2 regions of the Sphingomonas taxi genome follow, and region 2 is predicted to be linked to the other one. Evidence: predicted binding sites of a transcription regulator. Region 2 holds the regulator's gene; the other holds the start of a gene.
What was found. The regulator LexA, encoded in region 2, represses DNA repair genes until DNA is damaged. The targets are predictions, from matches to a motif close to GTTCCNCNCTTGTTCT.
Positions count from the first base shown of each region.

Region 1: a site for LexA is predicted at 3,886-3,901, ahead of MC45_RS12235 (ribonucleoside-diphosphate reductase subunit alpha). Genes of this name have one in related genera too.

Region 1 is NZ_CP009571.1:2,674,804-2,679,895, reverse strand. Features, by position in the region: gene MC45_RS12255 (ribonucleotide-diphosphate reductase subunit beta) at 1-636, opposite strand, end outside; gene MC45_RS12250 (hypothetical protein) at 686-886, opposite strand; gene MC45_RS12245 (DUF2171 domain-containing protein) at 973-1,224, shown strand; gene MC45_RS12240 (endonuclease domain-containing protein) at 1,299-1,718, opposite strand; gene MC45_RS12235 (ribonucleoside-diphosphate reductase subunit alpha) at 1,862-3,808, opposite strand; gene MC45_RS12230 (EAL domain-containing protein) at 4,514-5,092, opposite strand, start outside.
Region 2 is NZ_CP009571.1:1,095,396-1,100,487, forward strand. Features, by position in the region: gene MC45_RS04890 (molybdopterin molybdotransferase MoeA) at 1-1,105, shown strand, start outside; gene lexA (transcriptional repressor LexA) at 1,164-1,847, shown strand; gene MC45_RS04900 (ComEC/Rec2 family competence protein) at 2,049-4,169, opposite strand; gene gltX (glutamate--tRNA ligase) at 4,250-5,092, shown strand, end outside.

The sequences.
Region 1 (5,092 bases), 1.6 Mb from region 2:
GCACTGGCGCTCGTGGCAGAAGGTGTGGAACATCTTGATGATGCCCTCGCAATGCAGGCTCTCGTCGCGGATCGACCAGGTGACGATCTGGCCCATGCCCTTCATCTTGTTGAAGCGCGGGAAGTTCATCAGCATCGCGAAGCTGGCGAAGAGCTGCACGCCCTCGGTGAAGCCGCCGAACATGGCGAGCGTGCGGGCGATGTCCTCGTCGTTCTCGACGCCGAAATTCTGCATATAGTCATGCTTTTCCTTCATCTCGGCATATTCGAGGAAGGCGCCATATTCGCTCTCGGGCATGCCGATCGTGTCGAGCAGATGGCTGTAGGCGGCGATATGCACCGTCTCCATGTTGCTGAACGCGGTCAGCATCATCTTGACCTCGGTCGGCTTGAACACGCGGCCGTATTTCTCGTGGTAGCAATCCTGCACCTCGACGTCGGCCTGGGTGAAGAAGCGGAAGATCTGGGTGAGCAGGTTGCGTTCGTGATCGGTCAGCTTCTGCGCCCAGTCGCGGCAATCCTCGCCCAGCGGCACCTCTTCGGGGAGCCAGTGGAGCTGCTGCTGACGCTTCCAGAATTCGAACGCCCAGGGGTATTCGAACGGCTTGTACTGCTTGCGGGCTTCGAGGAGGGACATGGGGACTACTCCGTGGGATCTTCGTAAATAGGATATCGGGCGAAAGAGGTTAGGGCTGGCCGCTCCATTGCCACATCGCATGCGCCGAAAAGGCGAGGACGATGGCGAGGGAGACGGCCATGATGCCGGCCATGCGGTAGACGTAGACGCGCGCCGGCCCCTGCGGGCGGCGCAGCTCGAACAGCATCCACGCGCCGCCGAGGCCGAACACCGCGGCGACCGCGAACATGACGAGGCTCTGCAGCGGCATCAGGGCTCGGCTCGGGCAGGGACGCGCGATGCATCCAATTGCGGGGCGGGTCGTTGGACCGCCGAACCCCTTGCAGGAGCTTTGTCATGCACGATCACAGCAACATCAAAGAGCATATGACCGTCATCGGCGCCGACGGCGTCCACGTCGGCACCGTCGACCACGTCGAGGGCGAGCGCATCAAGCTCACCAAGAACGATTCGCCGAGCACCGAGGACGGGCAGGGCGGCAAGCATCATTACCTGCCCGCCGGCCTCGTCGCCGAGATCGAGGGCGATACGGTGCGGCTGTCGGCCACCGCCGCCAATGCGGTGGACATGTTCGAAGAGGCGGAGTGATCCGCACTTTCCCTCTCCCAGCGGGAGAGGGAAGGAGCCGCCGTCAGGCGGCGGAAGGGTGAGGGCGGTGCCGGTCATGCGGTGCCGCCCTTTTTCTGTGCGTGGTCACCCTCATCCTTCCGCGCCTCCGGCGCTCCCTCCTTCTCCCGGAGGGAGAAGGAAATGCGCGCCAGAACGCCGTCGAGGTTCGTCATCACGTCAGGGTTGGCGAAGCGGATCACGGAAAAGCCTTGGCGTTGGATGAAGCGGGTGCGGATGGCGTCGGCTTCCGGCGTGGCGGCGTGGGTGTCGCCGTCGACCTCGATGACGAGGCGTTCGGAGAAGCAGAGGATGTCGGCTCGGTAAGGCCCGATGGGTGTCTGATGGCGCCACTTCAGCGTCGGGAATGCCGCACGTAATCCATACAGCAGACGACGCTCGGGTTCCGATGCGGCACGACGGAGTTGCCGGGCGTGCTCGACCGTACCGGAAGGCTGGTTTTTGTAGAGACGCATCTCACCCTCACCCTTCCGCCGCTGCGCGGCTCCCTCCCTCTCCCGATGGGAGAAGGAATGGTGGCCACCTCACCCTCTCCCTCCGGGAGAGGGAGGGGCCCGCCCGACGCAGTCGGGTGGGAGGGTGAGGGCGACCTATGCGCTCACTGGCACGCCAGACATTCGTCATAGTCGGTCGTCTCGCCGATCTCGAACTTGGGTGCGGCGATCGTATTGTCCGCCTCGACCCCGCCCGATCCGGCGAACCCGGCGCGCTGCACCGACTTGGAGCGCAGGTAATAGAGCGACTTGATGCCGAGCTCCCAGGCGCGGAAGTGGAGCATCAACAGATCCCACTTCTCGACGTCGGCGGGGATGAACAGGTTCAGCGACTGCGCCTGGTCGATATAGGGCGTGCGGTCCCCGGCGAGTTCGAGCAGCCAGCGCTGGTCGATCTCGAAGCTGGTCTTGTAGCAGTCCTTCTCCTCCACCGAGAGGAAGTCGAGATGCTGGACCGAACCGCCATGTTCGAGGATCGAGTTCCACACCGCGTCGCTGTTCTTCGATTTCTCGTTGAGCAGCTTTTCGAGATAGGGGTTCTTGACCGAGAAGCTGCCCGACAGCGTCTTGTGCGTGTAGATGTTGGCCGGGATCGGCTCGATGCACGCGCTGGTGCCGCCGCAGATGATGCTGATCGACGCGGTCGGCGCGATCGCCATCTTGCAGCTGAACCGCTCCATCGCGCCGGTGTCGGCGGCGTCGGGGCAGGGGCCGCGCTCGATCGCGAGCTGCATCGAGGCTTCGTCCGCCTGGCCCTTGATGTGCTTGAACATCCGCAGGTTCCACGACTTGGCCATCGCCCCCTCGAACGGCAGGCCGCGCGCCTGGAGGAAGGAGTGGAAGCCCATCACGCCGAGCCCGACCGAACGTTCGCGGCCCGCGCTATAGGCGGCGCGCTCCATGCCCGGCTCGTGGCGGTCGATATAATCCTGCAGGACGTTGTCGAGGAAGCGCATCACGTCCTCGATGAAGCCCTTCTCGTCCTTCCACTGGTCCCATGTCTCGAGGTTGAGGCTCGACAGGCAGCAGACCGCGGTGCGGTCGTTGCCGAGATGGTCGACGCCGGTCGGCAGCGTGATCTCGCTGCACAGGTTCGAGGTCGACACCTTGAGGCCCAGCTCGCGATGATGCTTGGGCATGTTGGAATTCACGTGGTCGGCAAAGACGATGTACGGTTCGCCGGTCTGCAGGCGGGTCTCGACCAGCTTCTGGAACAGCGATCGTGCATCCACCGTCTGGCGGATCGTCTGATCCTTCGGACTGCGGAGATGCCATTCCTCGCCGTTGCGCACCGCCTCCATGAAGGCATCGGTGAGCAGCACGCCGTGGTGCAGGTTGAGCGCCTTGCGGTTGAAATCGCCCGAGGGTTTGCGGATCTCGAGGAATTCCTCGATCTCCGGATGGCTGATGTCGAGATAGCAGGCGGCCGAGCCGCGGCGCAGCGAACCCTGCGAGATCGCGAGCGTCAGGCTGTCCATCACGCGGACGAAGGGGATGATGCCGCTGGTCTTGCCGTTGAGGCCGACCGGCTCGCCGATGCCGCGGACGTTGCCCCAATAGGTGCCGATGCCGCCGCCGCGGCTGGCCAGCCAGACGTTCTCGTTCCACGTGTCGACGATGCCGTTGAGGCTGTCGGGGACCGAATTGAGATAGCAGCTGATCGGCAGGCCGCGCCCGGTGCCGCCGTTCGACAGCACCGGCGTCGCCGGCATGAACCACAGCTTCGAGATATAATCGTACAGGCGCTGTGCATGCGCGGCATCGTCGGCATAGGCCGAGGCGACGCGGACGAAGAGGTCCTGATAGCTCTCGCCCGGCAGCAGATAGCGGTCGTTCAGCGTCTCCTTGCCGAAGTCGGTGAGCAGCGCGTCGCGGCTATGGTCGACCTCGACCGGATAGGGGCGGGCGCGGACCGCCTTGCTGCCGGTGCCGACCGCCTCGGTTGCGGGGGAGGCGGTGGTGGCGCGTGCCGCATCGGTGGTGGCTTCGCCGGCCGGTGCTTCGATCGTGTCGCTGGTCATTGCTTCACCCTGCGTGTCCCTGAAATCCATCGAAACCGATCCTTCGTTCTCTAAGTGTTCGAATCGGCGGTGCATTCTCATGCTACCACCAAGGCGGCCCGAGGAAGAGAACAAAATGAGCACATCGCGACTACGCGGCTTGCCCGGTGCCGATGCCCGATATGGGGATCGACGGTGTTCTCTACCAGCAATTGGGTCCGCCCCCGAACTCAACCCCCACAAGTTGTGGCAAACCGACGCGGCAGGCAAGGGGGTAATGCGGCGGAGCGAGGCCGGTTCCGCCCCGCCGGTGCACCCCGGCAGCGGACGATGCCGCACGACGCGCGGACTTCCGCGGGTTACGGAAAGCGCAAGGGAACGATGCGGGAACGAAAATTTTTAGTCGCGGCGAATCCGGACATGAATCACGCGCCTAGCGGGTAGGGCGGGACTAAGGTGGGACCGACATTCAGTCTAATTCCTCCCCCGCTAGGGCAGGGCTATCGCATATGAAGATTTCTGTGAGTCCGTCGTGTGCAAACCCACCCCGTCACCCCGGACTTGTTCCGGGGTCCACCCCGCGGCGAGGAGAAAGGCTTGGTTCTGTACCGTCCTCTTGCGGCCCGGTGGACCCCGAACGAGTCCGGGGTGACGAATCTCGTGAGGAAACCAATCGAGCCTTATCAGCTAGTCATATGAGATAGCCCTGCCCGCCAGGGGGAGGAATTACGTTACGCCGATGAGGCTCGATGGGGACTAGGTCGCGCGGCGGGCGACGCGGCCGGGCTGTGCCTGCTGGAGCCGGTCGAGGTTGAAATTCTCGGCGAAATGCAGCCCTGCCTTGCCGTCCTGCGCCCAGGCGACGCGGGCGGCGAACATCTGGTCCTCGACCAGTTCGATCAGTACGTCGAGCCCGACCGCCTCGTCGTCGATCGCGACGCCGTCGATCATCGCGCCGCTCGCGGAGATGTTGCGGATGCGCACGTCGCCCTGCGTGCGGCCGATCGCGAGCCGCGCCGAGCGCAGCATCTTGGTGCGCGGCGCGCGGCTCACCTTGTGGCCGACCGGCGCGGCCTGCACCGCGCCGCCGAGCTGCACGATCACCTCCGCATCGGCGATGCCGGCGCCGTAGACGAAGCCCTGGATATGGCTGCAGCCCAGGGTGCGGACGAGCTCGATCTCGTCCTGGATCTCGACGCCTTCGGCGGTCGTCTCCATGGCGAGCGTATCGGCGAGCGTGACGATGGCGCGGATGATCGCCGCATTGCGGTTGCCCGGCTGTGCCGCGCCGCGGACGAAGCTCTGGTCGATCTTGATCTTGTCGAACGGCGCGGT
Region 2 (5,092 bases):
GCTCGCTCAGGCGCACGGACGCTGGGCCGCCGCCGACGTCGGCGCCCGCCGGACGCAGCCGGCGACCGATCTGTCGGCGATGGACGGCTATGCCATCCGCTTCGCCGACCTCCCCGGTCCCTGGACGCTGATCGGCGAAAGCGCCGCCGGCCGCCCCTTCGCCGGCGCGGTCCGCCCGGGCGAAACGGTTCGGATCTTTACCGGCGCGGCGATGCCCGCGGGCGCCGACACGGTGATGATCCAGGAGGAAGTCGCCGCCGACGGCACGGCAATCCGGCTGACCGGCGAAGGTCCGCCGACGCAGGGCCGCAACACCCGCCGCCGCGGCCTCGATTTCACCACCGGTGACCGGCTGATCGCGCAGGGCGAGCGGCTGACCGCCGCGCGGATCGCGGTCGCGGCGACCGGCGGCGTGGCGACGATCGCCGTCCACCGCCGCGTGCGGGTCGCGATCTGCGCGACCGGCGACGAACTGGTCGAGCCCGGCCGCGGCGCCTCGCCCGACGCGCTCCCCGAATCGAACCGCGCGATGCTGGCGGCGCTGCTCGCCGACCTGCCGATCGAATTGATCGATCTCGGCATCCTCCCCGACGATCTCGCCACGTTGCGGGACGCCTTCGCCGGTGTCGAAGCCGATTTGCTCGTCACCACCGGCGGCGCTTCGGTCGGCGACCACGATCTCGTCCGCCCTGCGCTCGAGGCGGCCGGCGGCAGCATCGACTTCTGGCGGATCGCGCTGCGCCCCGGCAAGCCGATGATGGCGGGCCGGCTCGGCGACACGATCCTGCTCGGCCTGCCCGGTAATCCGGTGTCCGCGTTCGTCACCGCGTTGCTGTTCGTCAAACCGCTGGTCGCGCACCTCGCGGGCGCCGCCGACCCGCTACCGCGCACGACGATGACCATCCTCGGCGAGGACCTGCCCGCGAACGGCCCGCGCACCGACTATCTGCGCGCCGAGCTGCGCGACGGTCGCGCCTTTGCCTCGACCATCCAAGACAGTTCGATGCTCCTCACGCTCGCCCGCTCGCACTGCCTGATCGTGCGGCCGGTCGACGCGCCTGCCACCAGTGCGGGCGACTCGGCACAAATCCTCGTCATCGCTTGACGGGCGCTATCCTGTTCCCTAGAAGTTCCGCGTCTGTTCCGACGGGGAAGGTCCGCTCATGCTCACGCGCAAGCAACACGAGCTCGTTTGCTTCATCAACGACCGGCTGGAAGAAACCGGCATCTCGCCCTCGTTCGAGGAGATGAAGGAAGCGCTCGACCTGAAATCCAAATCGGGCGTGCATCGCCTGATCAGCGCGCTCGAGGAACGGCATTTCATCCGCCGTCTGCCCAACCGTGCCCGTGCGCTCGAAGTGCTGCGCATGCCGGAACGGTCGGAACGCAAGCCCGCGCCGGCCGCCCCGGCCGTGCCCCCTGCCAAGACCGGCAACGTCCGCCCCGCGGCGACGCCGGCCAACGACGTCATCGAAATCCCGCTGCACGGCCGCATCGCCGCCGGCGTGCCGATCGAGGCGTTCGAGGGAAGCTCGATGCTCGCGGTGCCGGCCGCGCTGCTCGGTTCGGGCGAACATTATGCGCTGGAAGTATCGGGCGATTCGATGGTCGAGGCGGGCATTCTCGACGGCGACTATGCGCTGATCCGCCGGACCGAAGTCGCCCGCGACGGCGAGATCGTCGTCGCGCTGATCGACGACAGCGAGGCGACGCTCAAATATTTCCGTCGCGAGGGCGCGATGGTCCGGCTCGATCCGGCCAATCGCGCCTATGAACCGCAACGCTACGTGCCCTCGCACGTCCGCGTGCAAGGCAAATTGTCGGGCATCCTGCGCCGCTACGATTGAGCCGCCGGCGGGATCGCATATGGGCCTCCATGTATGCCCAACGCTTTCCACCCTCTCTCGGTCACCCCGGACTTGTTCGAGACCTCTGCGAACGTCATCCCAGTGCTCCTGCGAAAGCAGGAGCCCAGGAGTCCGGAACGCCATACGCCGTTGTTCTGCTTGGCTCTGGACTCCTGCGTCCGCAGGAGCACTGGCGGACTTTCACGGGGCACCCCATCGACGCTTTCTATGGTGCTCGCCCGTCACCGCCGGCATGACCCGCACGGCAGCGAACCACGGATGCGCATCCGCGTCGCGCCGCACCGTCCGCACGTCGCCACCCGCGAAGGTCACCGCGACCCCGCCGGTCCGCCGCAGCATCGGCGCGTCCAGCCGGAGCCAGCGCGGCCGGCACGTTCGCGGCAGATGGCGTTCGCTCACCACCACATCCGCACGCGCACAGGCCGTCGCGAGATCGTCGCGGTTCACCGGATACAGGCTCCGCGTCGCCAGCACCCGCCAGCGCCGCCCGCCCGCATCCACATCGACCGCACAGGCATCGCGCGTGCAGCGCGCCGCCGCCTGCTCCCCCAATAGCATCCCCGCGTCGGCGCCGCCGTTTTCGGCGAGCATGTCCCGCGTATAGTCCCCGGCCCGATCACGCAGCAGCGCCAGCCCGCCGCCGACACGCACCGCCATATGCCGCCCGTCGCCCGTCACCAGCAGGTCGGGCGCGGGCGTCAGCCACGTCCAGCCCGCACCGATGACGAGCGGTACCACGCCGAGCCGCCGCCACCGCGTCCGCCACAAAGCCAGCCACAATCCCCCCGCCACCAAGAGCGCAAACGCCGCCGCCGGCATCGACGGCAGCGCAAGCGACGATCCCGGCGCAGCGGCGACCGCATGCGCGAGGACCAGCAACAGGCGTAAGGCGACATCGGTCGCCCACCAGACCGGCCCGCCGCAGCCCAAGGCGTCGAGCAGCAGGGCGAGGGCCTCCAGCGGCATCACCACGAAGGTGGTGAGCGGGATGGCGACGATGTTCGCCGCCGAGCCGTAGAGCCCCGCTTTGTGGAAGTGATAGACTGCGATCGGCATCAGCGCCGCCTCGACGACCAGCCCGGTGAGCAGCAGCGACACCAGCGATCGCAGCACGCGAGCCATTCGCCCCTCCTCGCGCGGCGCGAACCATGATTCGACACGCGGATGCTCGTGCAGCGCGACGATCGCCGCGATCGCCGCGAAGGACAGTTGGAAGCTCGCGCCGGTCACCGCCTCCGGCCAGACGAGCAGCACCGTCATCGCGCCCGCGGCGACCAGCCGCAACGTCACCGCCTCGCGCCCGAGCACCAGTGCCCCCAGCACCAGCAGCGATGCGACGCAGGACCGGATCGTCGGCACCTGACTGCCGGTGAGCCAGGTATAGCCGATCGCCGCCAGCGCTCCTGCCGCCGCCGCGACCAGCGGCAACCGGACGCGGATCGCCAGCCACGGCCACAAGGCGAGCAGCCGCATGACCAGCAGCATCGTCGCACCGACGGCTGCGGTGATGTGCAACCCGCTGACCGACAAGAGATGCGCGAGGCCGGCGCGGCGCATCGCTTCCGAATCGTCCGGGGTGATCGCACCCTCGTCACCGGTGGCAAGCGCGGCCGCGATCCCGCCGCGGCTGCCGTCCAGCCGGGCGGTGATATGATCGGTCAGCCGCGTCCGCAGGCCACCCCCCGCCGGGGCGGGCCGGATCACCGTCACCGGCGCGAAACCACGCCCGGTCGCGCCGATACCCGCGAACCACGCCACCCGTGCGAAATCATAGGCGCCGGGCACCGCGGCGTCGGGCGGCGGCATCAGTCGCGCCCGCAGCCGGACGACCGCACCCGCCCCCAGGTCCGCCGGTACGTCCGCCGCGGCGAGATTGACCCGCAGCCGCGTCGGCAGGCCCTGGCCGGCGTCGGCGCGGATCGTCAGCCGCATCAGTCCGCGCGCGATCAACGGCTCGGCCCGCTCGACGCTGCCGCGTACCACCGCGACGACCGGGCGTGCGAGCACCGGTTCGGCGACCCGCTCCGCCCGCCACCAGATCAGCGCCAACCCGGCGGCGACGGCCACGGCACCGAGCGCGACGACCCGCGCAGCCCGGTCGCCGCGTGCCAACCCGATGGCGGCGAATGCCACGGCGGCGCACAGCAGCAGCGTCGTCGTCCACGTCCGCGGATCGGGCAGCACGAACCACGCCGCGATCCCGCCACCGAATGCCACCGGCAGCCACAGCACCAACTGATCGCGTTCCGCCTCCAGCCATTCTTCGATACCGACGCGCAACCGTTCCATGGCGCGGGGCATTTGAAGGCGCAGAAGCCGCGTGCTAGGGCCCGCGGCGGCCGCTCCGGCCGTCACGTCTCGAACCTTGGGAGCAAGCGCGGTTGAGCGCCACGAACGATAATCCTGCGACGATCGTCACGCGCTTCGCGCCGTCGCCGACCGGCTATCTGCATCTCGGCGGTGCGCGCACCGCGCTGTTCAACTGGCTCTACGCGCGCCATCATGGCGGCACGTTCCTGCTGCGCATCGAGGACACCGATCGCGCCCGCTCCACCCAGCCGGCGATCGACGCGATCCTCGGTGGGCTCAAATGGCTCGGCCTCGACTGGGACGGCGACGCCGTCTTCCAGTTCGCCCGCGCCGACCGTCATGCCGAAGTCGCGCATCAGATGGTCGCCAGCGGCCATGCCTATCGCTGCTACATGACCGCCGAGGAGATCACCGCCCAGCGCGAGGCGGCGCAGGCGGCGAAGCAGCCGCTGCGCATCCGCTCGCCGTGGCGCGACGCCGATCCGGCGACCGCACCCGCGGGCCAGCCCTTCGTCGTCCGCCTCAAGGCGCCGCGCGACGGCGCGACGACGATCGAGGATCGCGTCCAGGGGTCGGTAACCGTCCAGAATGCCGAACTCGACGATCTGATCCTCCTGCGCTCGGACGGGACGCCGACGTACATGCTCGCGGTGGTGGTCGACGACCATGACATGGGCGTGACGCACGTCATCCGCGGCGACGACCATCTCAACAACGCCTTCCGCCAGCTGCCGATCTACAAGGCGAACGGCTGGCCCGAGCCGATCTACGCGCATATCCCGCTGATCCACGGCACCGACGGCGCCAAACTGTCGAAGCGTCACGGCGCGGTCGGCATCGAGGCCTATCGCGACGAATTGGGCATATTGCCGGAAGCCTTCGACAATTACCTCCTGCGCCTCGGCTGGGGCCAT